One region of the Pantoea sp. CCBC3-3-1 genome, then DNA from elsewhere that is predicted to be linked to it. Evidence: predicted binding sites of a transcription regulator. Region 1 holds the regulator's gene; each other region holds the start of a gene.
The links. Region 1 encodes CRP, which controls carbon source genes, mostly activating them, when cyclic AMP is high. Its sites were predicted from a motif close to ATGTGANNNNNNTCACAT; they were not measured.

Region 1 (4,614 bases):
AAGAAGGCATGACGCGCTTCGCTGAGGCCGTGAAGAAAGTGCTGGCGTAAGCCAGAAGGCCGGAAGCCGTTAACACAGGCTTCCGGCTGCCCTTCAGGACTTACGCAGACGCCTCGACAGCCAGCGTCCATGATGCGGTCGGCTGCTCCAGGCCAGTGAAGAGAGGGTATGCATGACGCTCAGGTGTCCCAAAATCTGCTTCACATGCCTTTCCAGAATAGTGACCGGCCCCTGATTAGACTCCGTCTTATCGTCCAGCACGTTACTTCCCGAACTCGGGCCATCATACTCAAGCCGCTGCTGGCAGCGCTGCAAGGCTATTTCGCAGCTTTGCAGATAACGTTCCGCCAGCTGCGGCGTCAGCATGGTGTGCTCACGGGCCAGAATCGTCATCGCATTAATATGCTCCACGATAAACTGGCTGTGCGTTACCCACAGCTTCATATCTGACAGATAGCTGTTATCAAATCCCGGCTCCAGCATCGACTGATTCAGCGAATTGAACAGCGCGTTATGCGCCTGGTTAACCCGTATGCGCTGATAAGCAAGCTTCTCGGGCTTCTGCTCATCGCCCAGCAGCATCTGTAGCGCCTCCTGATAGGTTTCCAGCGCGTCATGCGCATTCTGCCGCAGCAGGCCGCTCTGCCACTGCGGCCACAGCCAGATCATCCCGCCGAAGGCAATCAGGCAGCCCATCAGCGTATCCAACAGGCGCGGCAGCAGGAAGTCCGCACCGTTCAGTGAGAGTAGCTGTAGCGAGTAAACCGCCGTCACCGTAAAACCAATCGTCGCCAGACCGTAAAATTTGCGGATAAACAGGTAGCTCACCAGCGTAATAATCAGCATTACCAACAGGACGGCAGATTGCGGAACCTGAAGGCGTAAGGCGACAGCCGCCACAATTAAGCCGCCCAGCGTGCCGAGCGCACGGTTTTGGATGCGCACCCGCGTGGCGCTGTAGCCGTTCTGACTGACCACCATCACCGTCATCAGGATCCAGTAAGGCTTGGGCAGGTTAAAAAACAGCGCCAGCGAGCTGGCAAAAGTGAGCATCACGGCAAAGCGGCCTGCGGTGCGTAGCGCAGTCGACTTGAGCGATAAATAGTTTTTGATTGCTGGCAGCAGCGGTAAGCGGCGCTGGCGATCGGCCATCAAGTCGCGTTGATAAAGGGGACGCTGCGTGCGCAGAACGCGAGCGATACGGCTGAAATGGTAAGAGCAGAACGTTCCAACCGGGTTATCAGGATGCTGGCGGGCAATTTTTTCTAATGCCCCAAGCTGCTTATCCATGGAGAAGCGCTCGGAGAGCTTGTGATAAAGAATGTCGTCGGCCAGCTGCCGCAACCGGGCCGCGATAGTCTGAGCATTCCAGCGGATCACCGCCTCGGCATGGCTTTTCTCCACCAGCTTTTGCACTTCTTCCGGCTGATGCAGACTCACGGAGATGTGCTCCTGCAAATCCAGCGCTACCTGAAAGGCGCGCGTCAATCGCTTGTGGTGATTATCGTTGCTGGCTGCCAGCATATGCATTTGCTGATAGCAGTTGGTAATCAGGTCGACCGCTTTTTGCTGGCGGGCCAGTAATGGCGGCAGCGATTTCTCCGGGTCGCTAAGGCGGGTCAGCAGGGTATATTTCGCTTCGCAGTAGCCCGCCAGCTCGCGGTATAACAGGCTGAGCGTTTCGCGCATCGGTTGCTCTTTCCACAGCCAGAACCAGAACCAGTTAAATGCGCCATACCAAACTGTGCCAAGGATATAGAGCAGCGGCGGTTCCCAAATGGGCATTCTTCCCGCCAGGCTGAGGGTAAAAATACCGGCAATCAGCGAGCTGGGGAGCAAACGACCATGCAGCGGGCTGATTTCGCCCGTCACGCCCAGCAGCAGAGCCATTGCAAACAGAATGGCAGGCAGGGGAATGGCATGATTGCCTAAATACTGGACCAGAAAACTGCTCAGTGCGAACAGGCCGCCGCCAACCATCAGCCGCTTGAAAAAGCGCTTATGCGGGGTATCGAGACCGGCAATGTTGCAGCAGGCCGGCACAAGAGAAAACAGCAGTCCTTTTTGCAGGTCACCCAGCAGCCATCCAATAGCGACCGGTAAACAGAGCACCAGCGTCTGACGCAGCGCGTAGTTGACCTCGGGATGATAGATAATTCGACGCCACATCACTGTATACCAATAAAAAAGGCGCAACAGAGGCGTTGCGCCGTGGATTCAGAGCCGGTTAGCGAGTGCCGTAAACTACGATGGTTTTACCATGCGCGGAGATCAGGTTCTGATCTTCCAGCATTTTCAGAATGCGACCTACGGTTTCACGCGAGCAGCCAACAATCTGGCCGATCTCCTGGCGGGTGATTTTAATCTGCATCCCGTCCGGGTGAGTCATGGCATCCGGCTGTTTAGCCAGGTTTAACAAGGTTTGCGCGATGCGACCTGTCACATCGAGGAAAGCTAAATTGCCGACTTTCTCAGACGTCACCTGCAGGCGGCGCGCCATCTGTGATGAAAGACGCATCAGGATGTCAGGGTTGACCTGAATCAGCTGGCGAAATTTTTTATAGGAAATTTCAGCCACTTCGCAGGCCGTTTTCGCTCGCACCCAGGCGCTGCGTTCCTGACCTTCTTCAAACAGGCCAAGCTCACCAATAAAATCGCCCTGATTGAGGTAAGAGAGGATCATCTCTTTACCTTCTTCATCCTTGATCAATACGGCTACCGCGCCTTTAACGATGTAGTAAAGCGTTTCCGCTTTTTCACCCTGATGAATCAGCGTGCTTTTGGATGGATACTTGTGAATATGGCAATGTGACAGGAACCATTCAAGTGTCGGGTCTGTTTGCGGTTTGCCGAGAACCATTCGCTGTTATCCTCTGTTGTTATCGTGCCTAAATACAGGGGCAGAGTTCCCTGTCAGGCGTTGAAATGGTCAAGCGTTTCCCATCAAGGAAATTTATTCGGGCTTCTGTTGAAAGCCTGGCTCGTTATGTCGTCCCTTTTCGTCTTGTATGTAGAGTACTGACGAAATTATTACAGCTTTGTTTGTAGCACAGCTTTGCATGGGTGTCTTCTGTTGTCTCGCTTCAGCATAGTGCTATTTATGTCGCATTGCCGTTTTTGTTGTCCGGACCTGAAGGTAAGATAACTGAATGAATTAGAGGAGTTTGTTATGCAGGCACGTATCAAATGGGTGGAAGGGCTGACCTTTTTGGGAGAATCCTCATCCGGTCATCAGGTTTTAATGGATGGTAACGCCGGTGATAAAGCACCCAGCCCAATGGAAATGTTGCTCATGGCGGCCGGAGGATGCAGCGCGATAGATGTCGTTTCTATTCTGCAAAAAGGACGTCACGACGTCAGGGATTGCGAGGTCAAACTGACGTCAGAGCGGCGTGAGGCGGCGCCGCGTATATTTACGCATATTAATCTGCATTTTATCGTTAGCGGAAAGGCGCTGGAGGAAAAAATCGTTGCTCGCGCGGTCCAGCTCTCCGCAGAAAAATATTGTCCGGTCGCGCTGATGCTGGGGAAGGGCGTGAAGCTGACCCACAGCTTTTCTATCGTTGCACAGTAGCGAGCGGGAAACGCCGCTACTCGATCTTTTTGCCCTCGATCAGTCGCTTCACCAGGGGTCCCATTATCAGTTCCATCGCCAGCCCCATTTTGCCGCCCGGCACCACCAGCGTGTTGATATGGGAAATGAAAGAGCCTTGCAGCATGCTCAGCAGATAGGGAAAGTCGATATCCTCCAGCGCCTGGAAATGAATAACCACAAAGCTTTCATCCAGCGAGGGAATGCCGCGAGCCGCAAAGGGATTTGAGGTATCAACAGTGGGTACGCGCTGAAAATTAATGTGGGTGCGGGAAAACTGCGGCGTAATAAAGTTGATGTAGTCTTCCATTGAGCGCACGACGGAATCCATGACCGCTTCGCGAGAGTGCCCACGCTCGCTGGTATCACGAACCAGCTTCTGTATCCATTCCAGGTTAACGATCGGCACCACGCCGACCAGCAGATCGACATTTTGCGCCACGTTATTCTGCGGCGTAACGACGCCGCCGTGCAGACCTTCGTAAAACAGGACGTCTGTCGGTTCGGGTAGCGGTTGCCAGGGGGTGAAGGTTCCCGGCACCTGGTTCCACGGCACCGCCTCATCATAAGTGTGCAGATATTTGCGCGATTTGCCGCTGCCGGTCAGCCCGTATTCAACGAAGGTATGTTCCAGCAGCGCAAAGTCATTGGCCTCGGGTCCAAAGTAGCTGATATGGCGGCCCATATCGCGTGCTTTACGGATTGCCATATCCATTTCCGGCCGGGTAAAGCGGTGAAAGCTGTCGCCTTCAACCTCCGCGGCGTGCAGGTTCAGCTGCTGAAAGATTTTGCGAAAGGCCAGGCTGGTGGTGGTGGTTCCTGCGCCGCTGGAGCCGGTGACGGCAATCACGGGATGTTTGGCTGACATACTTAGCGCTCTCTGAAAAGGTCATGGCGATCCCGCATTGGTATCACGTTTTGCGCATTTGTGTCACGTTCATGCGCAGAAGATAAGCACAGCGACCTACTCGCGGAACTGACCACGCGGCATGATGTTCACCGTTTCATGCAGTTCCGACCAC
Region 2 (4,614 bases), 1.3 Mb from region 1:
CGCGAAACAGGAAGGCCGCGATGCCGACCTGCAGGCAATCTGCTCAATGGGTATCAACATGTTCCGCGTGCTGATGACCTGGCTGGCACCGGTTATGCCATCGCTAACCGAACGTGCCGAAGCGTTCCTCAATCAGCAGCTGAGTTGGGAAGGTACTGAGCAGCCGCTGCTGGACCACACTATTTCAGCCTTTAAAGCGCTGTACAGCCGTGTGGAAATGGACAAGGTCAATGCGCTGATCGAAGCCTCGAAAGAAGATGCCGCGGCGGCCAACAAACCGGCGCTGACCGGGCCGCTGGCTGATGATCCCATCGCGGACACCATCACCTTTGATGACTTTGCCAAAGTGGACATGCGTATTGCGCTCATCCAGAACGCCGAGTTTGTGGAAGGCTCCGATAAGCTGCTGCGTTTAACGCTGGACATCGGCGGCGAAACCCGCAATATCTTCTCCGGCATCCGTACGGCCTATCCCGATCCTTCCGTGCTGGTCGGCCGCCTGACGATGATGGTCGCTAACCTGGCGCCGCGTAAAATGCGTTTTGGCATCTCTGAAGGTATGGTGATGGCCGCGGGTCCTGGCGGTAAGGATATCTTCCTGCTTTCGCCTGACAGCGGTGCCCAGCCTGGTATGCAGGTTAAATAACCTCAGGGTTCACAGCACGGGCAGTCGCCCGTGCTCATATGTTTGCCTGAACGCTGTTATCCTTCTAAGGATAGGTTCGGAAAAACAGGAGATTTTCATGCGCACCGCGCTGTCTGCTCTCTGGCGTTACCTTCGCGCCTTCGTCATTATCTATCTTTGCCTGTATGCCGGAAACGCGCTTGCCGCCCTTTTGCCCGTCACCATTCCCGGCAGCATTATCGGCATGTTAATTCTGTTTGCCCTGCTGGCCACTCAGATCCTTCCCGCTGACTGGGTAAAGCCCGGCAGTCATCTGTTGATTCGCTATATGGCGCTGCTGTTTGTGCCCATCAGCGTCGGCGTGATGAGCTACACCGATATTCTCAGCGCGCAGTTCGGCCCGATTGTGGTTTCCTGCGTGGTAAGCACCTTTATCGTTCTGCTGACGGTGGGCCTGGTTTCTCACCGGCTGCACGGCAGGCCTGTTCAACCCGGAGCCGGTAATGAGTGATATCTGGTGGTCGTTACCGCTTACCCTGCTGGTGTTTTTTGCCGCCCGCAGGCTGGCCGCAAAAGTAAAAATCTCGCTGGTTAATCCTCTGCTGGTTTCAATGGCGGTGATTATTCCACTGCTGCTGCTGATTCAGATGCCCTATGCGCGCTACTTCCAGGGAAGTTCATTACTTAATCAGCTGCTGCAACCGGCGGTAGTTGCGCTGGCGCTGCCGCTGTATGAGCAGATGCATCAGATCCGCGCTCGCTGGAAATCAATTATCGGCGTCTGCTTTATCGGCAGCGTAACGGCCATGATCTCAGGGACGGCAATCGCCTTATGGATGGGGGCTACGCCGCAAATCGCCGCCACGCTGATGCCAAAATCGGTGACCACGCCCATCGCGATGGCCGTCTCCGCTACGCTCGGCGGTATTCCTGCCATCAGCGCTATTTGCGTGCTGATTGCTGGCGTACTGGGTGCGGTATTTGGTCATATGCTGCTGAACATGTTTAAGATCTACAACAAGGCTTCGCGCGGCCTGGCGATTGGCAACGCTTCACACGCATTAGGGACGGCTCGCTGCGCCGAGCTGGATTATCAGGAGGGGGCCTACAGCTCGCTGGCGCTGGTCATTTGCGGGATTATTACCTCGTTGCTGGCGCCTTTCCTGTTTCCGCTGCTGATGCATCTGTGGGGGTAAAACTTGCGATAAGTCGCGCATTTCTCTGCTTTATTTCATAAGTTGCAATATTAATGTGATTATAATCACATACAATACCCTGCCGGGCCGCCAGAATGGGCGGCCGACCTTGTAAGAGATGCCCGATATGCACCCACGATTTCAACCCGCCTTTGCCACGCTGTCATCCTCTTTTCAGGCCGTGCTCCAGCCAATATTAGCCGCTGACGATTTTCCGGCGTATTTAACCCCGGCGCAGATGGCGGAGATCGAAGCCCAAACGGGCCTGGACCGCCAGGCGATAAGTTTTGCGCTGCTGCCGCTTGCCGCTGCCTGCGCTGTCGCCCCGCTTTCTAAATTCAACGTCGGTGCGCTGGCGCTGGGTCAAAGCGGTCATCTCTATTTCGGTGCCAATATGGAGTTTTCTGGCGCCACCATGCAGCAGACGGTACATGCTGAACAGAGCGCAATCGCCCATGCCTGGCTGCGCGGTGAAAAGGCGCTGGAAGCCGTCACCGTGAACTACACGCCGTGCGGACATTGCCGCCAGTTTATGAATGAGCTTAACAGCGGTACGTCGCTGCGCATCTACCTTCCGGGACGCGAGCCTGCCACGCTGGGCGATTATCTCCCTGATGCTTTTGGCCCGCGCGATTTGGCTATTGAAACGCTGCTTTTGGATGACGTTGATCATGGTCTGACTGTAAAAGGCGACCCGCTTTGCCAGGCCGCCTTACAGGCTGCGAACCGCAGCCACGCGCCTTACTCGCAGGCGTTGAGCGGCGTGGCCTTACAGATGGCTGACGACAAAATTTTCGCGGGTAGTTATGCGGAGAACGCCGCGTTTAATCCCAGCCTGCCGCCGCTACAGGCCGCGCTGATCATGCTGAATTTATCCGGTTATGATGTGCTACAGATCCAGCGTGCGGTGCTGGCTGAAGCGCCAGATGCCCGCTTAATTCAGCGTCAGGCGACATTTGCTACGTTGCAGGCATTGGGCTGCGCGAATTTCACTACGGTTCCGCTGAGATAAGTTTCTCCCGGAAACTTTTCCCTGCCGTAACGGGCACGTAAACTGCAGCAAAGCGATAGCTTTTGTTATCAGCTGTTAACAAAAGCTGTACTTTCAGATGAATTATTTTAGGATTGGCGCACAACATTACGATCCGAATGAGTATTTTTTCATGGAACTCGAACACGAAAGTAAACGCCCCCTTTATATCCCTTATGCTGGCCCGATTTTGCTGGAATTCCCGCTGCTGAATAAAGGCAGCGCCTTCTCCGTCGAGGAGCGCAACGATTTCAACCTGAACGGCCTGCTGCCTGAAACGGTAGAGACCATAGATGAACAGGCCCAGCGCGCCTGGCGCCAGTTCCAGGATTTCAAGAACGCCAACGACAAGCACGTTTATCTGCGCAACATTCAGGATACCAACGAGACGCTGTTCTACCGTCTGCTGGATAGTCATCTGGAAGAGATGATGCCAATTATCTATACCCCGACGGTTGGCGCGGCTTGTGAGCACTTCTCCGAAATCTATCGCCGTGCGCGCGGGCTGTTCATCTCTTACCCGAATCGCGGCAGCATTGAAGATATGCTGCAAAATGCTACCAAGCAAAACGTTAAGGTGATTGTTGTCACCGACGGCGAACGCATTCTGGGCCTGGGCGACCAGGGCATCGGCGGCATGGGCATTCCAATTGGTAAACTGTCGCTCTATACCGCCTGTGGCGGCATCAGCCCGGCTTATACGCTGCCTGTTGTGCTGGATGTCGGCACCAATAATCAGCAGCTGCTGAACGACCCGCTCTATATGGGCTGGCGTCACCCGCGCATCACCGGCGAAGAATACGATAATTTCGTTAATGAGTTTATCCAGGCCGTGAAAAGCCGCTGGCCGAACGTGCTGTTGCAGTTTGAAGACTTCGCGCAGAAAAATGCGATGCCGCTGCTTGAGCGCTACCGTGACGAAGTGTGCTGCTTCAATGATGATATTCAGGGAACGGCTTCCGTGACGCTGGGTACGCTGATTGCCGCCAGTCGCGCTGCCGGCAGCAAAATGAGCGAGCAGAAAGTCGTCTTCCTCGGTGCGGGTTCTGCGGGCTGCGGTATTGCCGAGCAGATTATCGCCCAGATGAAATCCGAAGGCCTGAGCGATGAAGAAGCCCGCGCCCGCGTCTTTATGGTCGATCGTTTTGGTCTGCTCACCGATAAGCAGCCGAACCTGCTCAACTTCCAGAGTAAGCTGGTGCAGAAAAGCGAGCAGCTGGCGGAGTGGGATTCCAGTTCCGACTCGCTGTCGCTGCTGGACGTGGTGCGCAACGCGCATCCTGACATTCTGATTGGTGTTTCCGGCCAGCCGGGGCTGTTCAGCGAAGAGATCATCCGTGAAATGCACAAGCATTGCGCACGCCCTATCGTGATGCCGCTGTCCAACCCGACCTCACGCGTTGAAGCTACGCCACAGGATATTTTGGCCTGGACTGACGGCGCGGCGCTGGTGGCAACAGGTAGCCCGTTCGCGCCCGTGACCTGGAAAGATAAAACCTTCCCTATCGCCCAGTGCAACAACTCTTATATCTTCCCTGGCATCGGTCTGGGCGTTATCGCCTCTGGCGCTACTCGCGTCACCGACAGTATGCTGATGGCAGCAAGCCGTGCGCTTGCCGACTGTTCACCGCTGGTGAATGACGGCACCGGCCCGGTTCTGCCTGAAGTGAAAGATATTCAGGGCGTATCAAAAGTGATTGCCATGGCGGTCGGCAAAGCTGCACAGCTGGCCGGCGTGGCCGTCGTGAGTTCGGAAGATGTGC
Region 3 (4,614 bases), 1.2 Mb from region 1:
AGAGGAGTCCGAGAAGCAGACGCTGTAATCTTGATACTCGGTTCTCGCTATGGAGCACCACAGCAAAAAGGTTTGTCTGCTACTCATGAAGAAGTACTAGAAGCTCGCACCACTAAGCCACTGATTATATTTCTTGAAGCAAATATTCATCCTGAGCCCGAACAAGAAAATTTGCTAAATGAAGTGAGTACCTGGGAAAAAGGACTATTCCGAGAGGAATTCAGCTCCGCAGAGGATCTGTTTGAGAAATCCCTTAAGGCCATTAGTCAGTTACAGCTTGCTCATGCACAATCACCAGTTGACCCAGAAGGGTTGAAAAAGCGAGCCATAACGAATTTACCTAAGGAAAATCAGAACTATTTCCATAGCTCAGTCAGACTCCAAATCTCCATAGCAGCAGGCCCTGACACGACAATTATCCGTCCAGCTCAAATGGGTTCCAAAGCACTGATAAACATCATGTCGCAGGAAGCTCTTTTTGGAAACAATTCGGGAATCGGACCAATTTTCGACAGGCAGTCTGGAGTTAACGATAGTTTAGATAGCGACTCATTATGTATCAGCCAGAGTCAAAATCGCGACGTGCACAACTTAGTCAAGCTTTCCCCCTCAGGGGACATACTTCTGATCCTTTCCATGCCAATGCAGTCAGGTGGTTTGCCGGTAATACTCGAGGAAACCGTACACGAAACCTTATTAAAGGGCTTTGACTACGCCTCATGGCTTCTGGCAGAGATAGATAACACGCAACGGCTGACTCATGTTGTTCCCGCCGTGAGCATAGCAGGAGCTTCCTCCGCTGGCTGGCGCACCATTGCTGAACACCAGGCTAGTCCAAACTCAATGCAGTCTTTCGGTATGGGTCAAAGCAAGGAACCTGTGCTTTTAAGTCCTGCACACATTGTCAGACAGTCATTTGCTTTGTCGTCAGATCGGAATACTTACGTTGAAGACTTCGTAGCCCTTCTGAGACGTATGTGGAAAGAACAAAGGTATTAAGATTGCAGCCGACCCTATGTCTGAGGCGAGGAAAAATGCATGTCCGAGCTTAAGGCCAAGTAATGGGCCTAGCGTCAGAAAATCAAAATCTGCATTTCCTGATATAAATCATTGATTTATTGAAACTAGCTCCAGTGATCTCGTGCCGACCAAAATACAGAGTCTGTCAGTCATGGTCACTGATGGATACCCTACAGAAACCCGCATTCTCACTGAGTTTGCGGGTTTTTTGTTGCCTGTATAAAAATCAGGGCAAACCGGGCGGAATTCTGAATTGTCTTTTCTTTGTCGGTGAATATTTACAGCTTGTTCAGGGAGAGTATGATTTCTAACGGTCTGAACAAGCTGATGGATTATCACGCACAAGGAAGCGATACCGTGCCAGCACTAGAATTCCCCTGTACCCTTTTCACGACGCAAAGACGGATGGATGATTACAGCGCCAGCGATATGCTCTGTGGCGATTTATCCGCCTCACAGTTGCTGGCAGCAGTGCAGATTCCTAACAGCTAAGGACTTTAACGAAGACTAAATCACTTCGCTACTTTCTGTGATTAGCGGCTTTTTAATGCCTAAAATTTGACCCGGGCACGGCACTGCCCTCAACATCCTACACGTAACCCACCAGTAGGGATGACATATCAGCAAACATCATTTGCACCTGCTGCCAAATTTTAGCCTCAACCAGCGGCATCCCCTTATAAATTTATCTAATTGAATTTAATCATTTTTATTGAAATTTAGCCGCAGCTTTACCTTCAAGCTTTGTAAAAAGTGTGATAAGGATCACTTTCGGATTGAATTTTATACGCAGGCTTCTAGAATTACGCGTTTTGTAACGGGAATGGAGCTGAAGCCTATGTCTGACATGAACATCGTCTCGCGTAAAGTCGCATGGTCACGCGTTCTGGCTCTTGCGGTAGCTGCCTTTATTTTTAACACCACCGAATATATGCCGGTCGGTCTGCTGTCAGATATCGGCCACAGCTTTGGCATGGAGTCGGCACAGGCTGGCATCATGCTGACTATCTATGCCTGGATCGTGGCGCTGATGTCGCTGCCGTTGATGCTGATGACCAGCCAGACAGACCGCCGGCTGCTGCTGATTGCGATATTCAGCTTGTTTACCGTAAGCCATGTGCTGGCCTTTTTCGCCTGGAACTTTGATGTGCTGCTGCTCAGCCGCGCTGGCGTTGCGCTTGCTCATGCGTTGTTCTGGTCCATTACCGCATCGCTGGCGGTCAGACTGGCCCCGCCGGGTAAGCGTGCTCAGGCACTGAGCCTGATTGCTACGGCAACGGCTTTGGCCTCCGTACTGGGGCTGCCGCTGGGCAGAATTATTGGCCAGAGCTTCGGCTGGCGCAGTACGTTCCTGCTGATTGGTGCAAGCGCCTTTGTGCTGCTGGGTTTGATTTTAAAAATCATGCCGCGCGTACCGTCAGAACACACTGGCTCACTGAAAAGCCTGCCAGATCTGTTCCGTCGCCCGGCATTGGTGGGTCTGTATGTGCTGGCTGTCACCGTGGTGACTGCACACTTCACAGCGTTCACCTATATTGAACCGTTCGTGCAGAAAGTGGCGGGCTTTAATCAAGATTTCGCTACGCTGCTGCTGTTGATCTTTGGCATGGCGGGCATTACCGGCAGTATTATTTTTGGTAAAAGCGGCGAGAAACGTCTGTCAGGATTACTGATTGCCTCAATCGCATTGCTGGCACTCTGCCTGATTCTGCTGTCGCCTGTTGCCGCCAGTAAGGCTGGCTTAATCGTTCTCAGCCTGCTGTGGGGCATGGCGTTTATGATGATTGGCATGGGCATGCAGATGAAGGTGCTAACGCTGGCACCCGATGCAACCGACGTGGCGATGGCGATGTTCTCCGGCATTTTCAATATCGGTATTGGTGCAGGCGCGCTGTTAGGTAATAAAGTGAGCCTGGATTTATCGATGTCATCTATCGGTTACATCGGCGCGGTTCCGGCCGTATCAGCGCTGCTGTTGGCAATTGTGGTCTTCCGTAAACGTCGTGGCGAAGAACCACAAAGCGAGACCAACGTGGTTACCGAGATCAAATAAGCCGTCATAAAATAAGAAGCAGCGGTTGATGAATTCAACCGCTGCTTTTTTTATTGCAGCAAGCAAACGCTATGGCAGGCGTTTAAATCTTTCCGCCCTGCACTACCTTGTCCTTTTCACGCATAAAAATCACGCTCTTCAGGATATTCCTGAGGAAAGGCTCTGCATATTTAGTGATCAAAAAAGCGATGCAGTAGATCACTGATACCACCAGCACCGGCATAATCAACATGACATAATCATTCTGCACCAGCGCATCAATTTTTCTCAGCGAGGCAATCATCAGGTTTTCATGGATAAGATAAAGTGCATAGCTGGAAAAACCGACCGCAGTGAGCAGCTTTGTGGATAAAAAGCGCTGCACGTGGCTGCTATAGAAGCTAACGGTAAACAGGATTATTGCCAGTACCAGCGGAATGATAACCAGAGGGCCGGTGTTTTTAACGTAGTAAGCAAAGTTAATCAGCACGGCAACGCAGACCAGCGCATAATGGAATTTCACATCCCGATTGTTCATACGTTCATAAAGCAGACAGCCGATCATAAACCAGGAATAATGGATAAAGCCAAACTTGGCGACAAAATCAGCGATTTCAGGATGCCCCAGACTTTTAAAAGCCGAAGCGCCTGCCACCAAAAGCATCGGTAACAACAGGGATGGCAGGCAATATTTTCTGCCCGCGGTGAAATAAACTGCGCCGATAACAATATAAAATACCGCTTCAACATACAGTGACCAGAAAGAGCCTTCCAGACCGTTAATATGATAGCCAATAATATATTTCAATATCAGCGGATCGATAAACAGCAGGCCAGGGATCAGGTTTGAAGGCGAAGGGATGCCGCCAGGTCTTTCGGCGAAAAGATGCGCGGTAAAGTAGACCAGTAAGGAAACGATTACCATCGCAGGAAACAGCCTGAGCCAGCGCTTCAACATGAAGTTGACGAAACCTTTGGACTTATCCAACGTCATAAAAATAACGAACCCGGAGATCATAAAGAACAGCGGGACGCCAAGATAACCAAAGGAGAATAAAGGGAAATTTTTAGTGATGGTAGCGAAGTTGAGCAGTGACGACCAGCGGCTGTAAGCATGAAAACCGATAACCAGCAGAATAGCCAACCCTCGCATGCCATCTAAGTGTTTAATGCGCATGGTATTTAATCCCGGAAAAAAATTTGCAGCACGCAACATAACACTTTACAAAAGCTTTACGGATGAGAGTCGTCTGATTGCGTTCCCCCTGATACCTCCTGTTTTTTAAAAATTGAAAAATCCGTTAATCTTTTGAAATAAAAGACTTTAACATCATCGTTTCCTGTCCTGCCGGCTAATTTCACTAACGTTGAATCTTAATATTTCGTCCTTGTCGTCCATTTTAAGATAAATTCTCCAGGCGTTTTCCTAAGCATAAAAACCGATAAAAGGTCTTTCTACCCAGCGATCCAGCGTTGCCTGCGGTTTTCTCCCAACGAGTTGATATTGCTCAATTCCTGATACCAGCAATATGCTATTTTGTCGCCCGTGGGTCGTTAGCTCA
Region 4 (4,614 bases), 2.2 Mb from region 1:
GGGAAAACAATCATGCCGATAATCGACCCTACCGTGGTGGCAAGAAAACCAACAATGACCGCATTGGGGGCATAGGGAAACAACACCGGGCAATCCAGCGCCGGTATGGCGTTGGGCACCAGACGCATGGCAATGCCTCTGAAAGCCGGCACCAGCTCATTAAGCAGCAAGCGCACGCCGCTGTAGAGCACAAATACCCCGGCGACAAACTGCATCGACTGCATAAATGCATACATGATGTAGTTTGTTTCTCCGGCGAACTGGGCAATGTAGCCCGGCCCGGCAAAAATGGCAGGAATGAGATACATCGGTATCATTACCACCGCCATCGACAGATAGGTGTCCTGCAAAAACTTAAAGTTATCAGGTAGCTCCAGATCTTCCGTCGAGCGGGAGTTTTTCCCAATGGCGCGCGCGACGGCGGCCTGAACCAGATAGCCAATTGTGCAGAAGTGACCCAAGGCGACATCATCGGAATCGGTAATTTTCCGTACGATGGGTTGGGCAATAGCCGGCATCAGCACCGCCATGATGCCGCCGAATATCCCCCCGGTCAGGATCAGCGTCATGCCGGTTAGCCCCGCTTTATAGCCGATAACGGTACCAATGGTGGCCATCCACAGCAGCGCCTGGCCGGTGAGGAAGATATATTTGAACGGCGTAATGCGCGCAATGATGATGTTGACGGCAAATATCACCAGTAGCGTCAGCGCCACTTCCGATCCCAGCTCGCGGTTCGCTACGCCAGCAATGGCAGCAACGTCGGTAATGTAGCCCTTCATACCAAAACCGTGGGTGAAAATATCATTAAGGAAGGTGAGTGATTCAACAATGATATTGATACCCGCCATCATGATCAGGAAACCCAGCAGGGTTTTAAACGTCCCCTCCAGCGTTTTCCCAACCGACTTTTTCTGTAAGATAAGGCCAAGCATGGCGATCAGCGCGATGAGAATTGAAGCCTGGCCTAAAAAATCTTTCACAATAAAATGAATAATAGCGTCCACGGGTGACCTCACTTTTTATTTTGAGCCTAAATAAGCCAGGATTTTTTCTTCAAGTTCTTTCTTGTCGGTCAGTTTGTTTAAGATAATAACGCGCTTCTTTTCGTCATCGCTGGCATCGGAGTTAAGAATGTCAGCAAATATTTTTTGAGTAAGAATAATGTCATATTTGAATGATGACGCTTCGGATACTGTCGTATGATCGATATCTGCATCGATAGACAGTTTTTGCAAAACAGATTTGGCGCTCATTTCGATAGCAAAGCTTGAGCCGAGGCCGCAGCCACATACGCAGAGTACTTTAAGCATGGTATTACCTCAGATAAGATTGTTGGCTTTAGCCAGTTTATAAAAGTTGCTTTCTTTATCTACCAAACGTTTGTCGGAATTATTAAGATCGACAGGTATGGCTTTATTGTTGTTATTTATAACAATGATTTTATTAGTCAGGCCGCTGTTTATGCATCTGACGACTTCTTCGGCCAGAATCGCGCCCTGTATAATTTCCTCTCCGGTAGGGGTGCCGTTTCTCAATCCATAGCCCATGATTGTTTTTCTAATTCTGATACCAATCTTGTGCTCAATTTTACCAATCATGGTATCAATAGCGCCCTGAAATCCAGGGGTATATTCTTTGGTATAGCCTTCTGAACAGAGAATAATGACGCTATTCTGCTGGTCGATCTTTGTGCGGATTTTTGTTGCCAGCTCATCGATATCCCAAACTGCTTCAGGAATAAGCGCGATATCCGCATTGCTTTTTAAGGCCGCCTGCAAGGTGAGTTCGCCGCAATAGCCGCCAAGTAACTCCACCATAAATACACGCCCCGGTAGTCCGCGGCCGGTATTACGTAACTTTGCCACTTCACTAATCACCTGTTCGCAGGCAGTCGAAAATCCAATACTGTAGCTACTGCCGGTAATATCATTATCAATGGTCATGCCTATTCCGTAACAGTTGATACCATATTCGCTGAGCACCTTTAAAAACTGGAATGAGCCATCACCGCCGCCCATGACCAGACAATCAATCTTTTTTTGCCGGATGTTTTTTATGATCTTTTCGTAATCCGATTTCCTGCATTTCTCTTCTTTTCTTCCTGACGCAATAAGCGGAACCGAAGAGATCGATAAATCCACCAGATCCCGCCGTGATATCTCTTTTGCCGTGTTGTTAATAAGCCCGGAAATACCGCCATCAAATATGACGATTTCAGAATCGGTCATCCTGTTTATCTGAAAGATAAAATTATTCATGCCGCTAACGTCACCACCACTAATGACTAATCCTATTTTCATGGCTGGCTCCCGAATAATTATTTTTGTTGTTTGTAGATTTGATGTTAATGATGCCCGAATTAAATTTTTCGAACCTGGTCACAATTTTGCAACGAAATAGGATTGCCACATGGCTTGACAGCGTTATATATCGCTTAATTATGTGAAGTAGATCGTCTTATTTTAGCGGGGTTTTAGTGATAACGTTTGTAACGTGTTGTTTCTTTTAGGATTTAATTTTGTGAGCTGCATCGCGTTGGTCGCAGCGGCTGGCATGAATAAGCTATTCGCGTATTTGTGAGTTAATTCACATTAAAATGGGTTTCGGTTTTTGTTATGTCATTCAGGCAGCGCTGCGTTCTCACGTTCCCTGCTTAAAAAAGAAAACCCCGGCCGAAGCCGGGGTTTTGCGTTCTGAGGTAAACCAGAAAGACTTACTGCAGCAGAGACAGCACGCCCTGTGGAACCTGGTTAGCTTTTGACAGCACGGAGGTACCGGCCTGCTGAAGGATCTGCGCTTTGGACATGTTAGACACTTCCGTTGCGTAGTCAGCATCCTGAATACGTGACTGAGACGCGGTCAGGTTGGTCACAGAGGTGTTCAGGTTGTTAATGGTAGATTCAAAACGGTTCTGAATCGCACCCAGGGCACTACGTGAAGTATCCACGTCTTTGATACGCGCATCGAGGTCAGAGAGGTTGCCGCCGGTCACGCTGAAGGTAGCGCCCAGGCCAGAAGCCTGGAAGCCTGCGCCTGACAGGTCGATGCTGATCACGTTAGCGTCGGTAGAATCGTTAGCGCCAACCTGGATTTTTACGCTGCCGGTGGTGTTGAAGATTGCCGTGCCGTTAAAGGTGCTTGCCGCGCCGATACGGTTGATTTCAGACAGACGTGCGTCAACTTCTTTCTGGATTGAGTCGATGTCGTCAGCGCTGTTGGTGCCGTTTTTCGCCTGCACGGTCAGTTCACGAATACGCTGTAAGTTGGTGTTGATCTCGTTCATTGACCCTTCAGCCGTCTGAGTCAGAGAGATACCGTCGTTGGCGTTACGTGCTGCCTGAGTCAGACCTTTAATCTGAGAATTCATGCGGTTAGCGATAGCTTCGCCCGCAGCATCATCTTTTGCGCTGTTGATACGCAGACCAGAAGAAAGACGTTCGATCGCGGTGCTCAGAGAAGCCTGGGATTTGTTCAGGTTGTTCTGAGTGGTCAGGGACATGATGTTGGTATTGATAACGGACATAGTTGTTTCCTTCAAGATTGACTTGGGTCGATTACGGCGCCCGGATGCCCGTCACCGTCAGTGAAATATTTATCGGCGAATGGTGAAATAACTTTAAACAGTTTCTGAATAAAATTTGATCTGAAAGCGCGATGAAGAGCGCCGGGAAAAATCGCCGCTAAAAACCTTTAAATAACAACAGTGCAACATAAAAAAGCATTTACACATTTAAATGTTTAAATATAATGGGCGCCTTATCTCACCAGGAAACTCAACGCTATGACCAGTAAAACGCTTTTTACCCCGATGCAACTAGGCGGCCTGACGCTGCGTAACCGTATTGCATTGCCACCGTTAACCCGCTGCCGCAGCGAACAGCCGGGCAATATCCCAGGCGAGATGATGGTGGAGTATTATCGTCAGCGCGCCAGTGCGGGCTTTATGATTACCGAAGGTACGCAGATTGAACCACGTGGGCAGGGATACGCCTGGACGCCCGGCATCCACAGCGCAGAACAAATCAGCGGATGGAGAAACGTGACCGAGGCGGTTCATCAGCAGGGCGGCGTGCTTTTCTGTCAGCTGTGGCATGTTGGACGCGTATCGCACACCGCCTTACAGCCGGGCAACCAGCCGCCGGTTGCGCCTTCAGCCGTTGCCGCTGAGGGTGTGCGCGTGTTTATTGAAACCGGGCCGGGCGCAGGCATTCTGACCGCGCCGAGTGAGCCGCGTGAGCTGAGCACCGCTGAAGTGAAAGAGATTGTAGAGCTGTATCGTAAAGCGGCGGAAAATGCGAAAGAAGCCGGTTTTGACGGCGTGGAACTGCATTCCGCCAATGGCTATCTGATCAATCAGTTTATCTCTGAACACAGCAATTTCCGCACGGATGAATACGGCGGCTCGCTGGAAAATCGCCTGCGTTTTTTACGGGAAATCATTGCCGCAGTCAGTTCGGTCTTTGGCAGTCAGCGGGTCGGCGTGCGTTTTGCACCGCTGTTCTCCAGCACTGACGAAGAACGTGTTTACCTGGGACTGGTGGAAAGCGATCCGCATACGACCTATATCACAGCGGCAAAAATGCTGAATGAGATGGCGATTGGCTATCTGTC

Region 2: the regulator CRP is predicted to act here: its motif matches at 1,875-1,892, upstream of cdd (cytidine deaminase).
Region 3: the regulator CRP is predicted to act here: its motif matches at 1,774-1,791, upstream of EHV07_RS15570 (sugar transporter).
Region 4: the regulator CRP is predicted to act here: its motif matches at 2,578-2,595, upstream of EHV07_RS08215 (6-phosphofructokinase).

The regions. Positions count from the first base shown of each region.
Region 1 is NZ_CP034363.1:4,545,757-4,550,370, reverse strand. It holds gene EHV07_RS21395 (aspartate aminotransferase family protein) at 1-50, shown strand, start outside; gene EHV07_RS21390 (YccS/YhfK family putative transporter) at 94-2,169, opposite strand; gene crp (cAMP-activated global transcriptional regulator CRP) at 2,228-2,860, opposite strand; gene EHV07_RS21380 (OsmC family protein) at 3,170-3,574, shown strand; gene EHV07_RS21375 (phosphoribulokinase) at 3,591-4,460, opposite strand; gene EHV07_RS21370 (YheU family protein) at 4,557-4,614, opposite strand, start outside.
Region 2 is NZ_CP034363.1:3,242,236-3,246,849, forward strand. It holds gene metG (methionine--tRNA ligase) at 1-646, shown strand, start outside; gene EHV07_RS15230 (CidA/LrgA family protein) at 744-1,136, shown strand; gene EHV07_RS15235 (CidB/LrgB family autolysis modulator) at 1,129-1,821, shown strand; gene cdd (cytidine deaminase) at 1,949-2,833, shown strand; gene EHV07_RS15245 (NAD-dependent malic enzyme) at 2,985-4,614, shown strand, end outside.
Region 3 is NZ_CP034363.1:3,312,390-3,317,003, forward strand. It holds gene EHV07_RS15560 (DUF4062 domain-containing protein) at 1-999, shown strand, start outside; gene EHV07_RS15565 (DUF3289 family protein) at 1,348-1,512, shown strand; gene EHV07_RS15570 (sugar transporter) at 1,859-3,073, shown strand; gene EHV07_RS15575 (acyltransferase) at 3,156-4,229, opposite strand; tRNA gene EHV07_RS15580 (tRNA-Lys) at 4,601-4,614, shown strand, end outside.
Region 4 is NZ_CP034363.1:1,721,931-1,726,544, forward strand. It holds gene EHV07_RS08205 (PTS sugar transporter subunit IIC) at 1-1,007, opposite strand, end outside; gene EHV07_RS08210 (PTS sugar transporter subunit IIB) at 1,023-1,313, opposite strand; gene EHV07_RS08215 (6-phosphofructokinase) at 1,323-2,303, opposite strand; gene EHV07_RS08220 (flagellin) at 2,717-3,526, opposite strand; gene EHV07_RS08225 (alkene reductase) at 3,785-4,614, shown strand, end outside.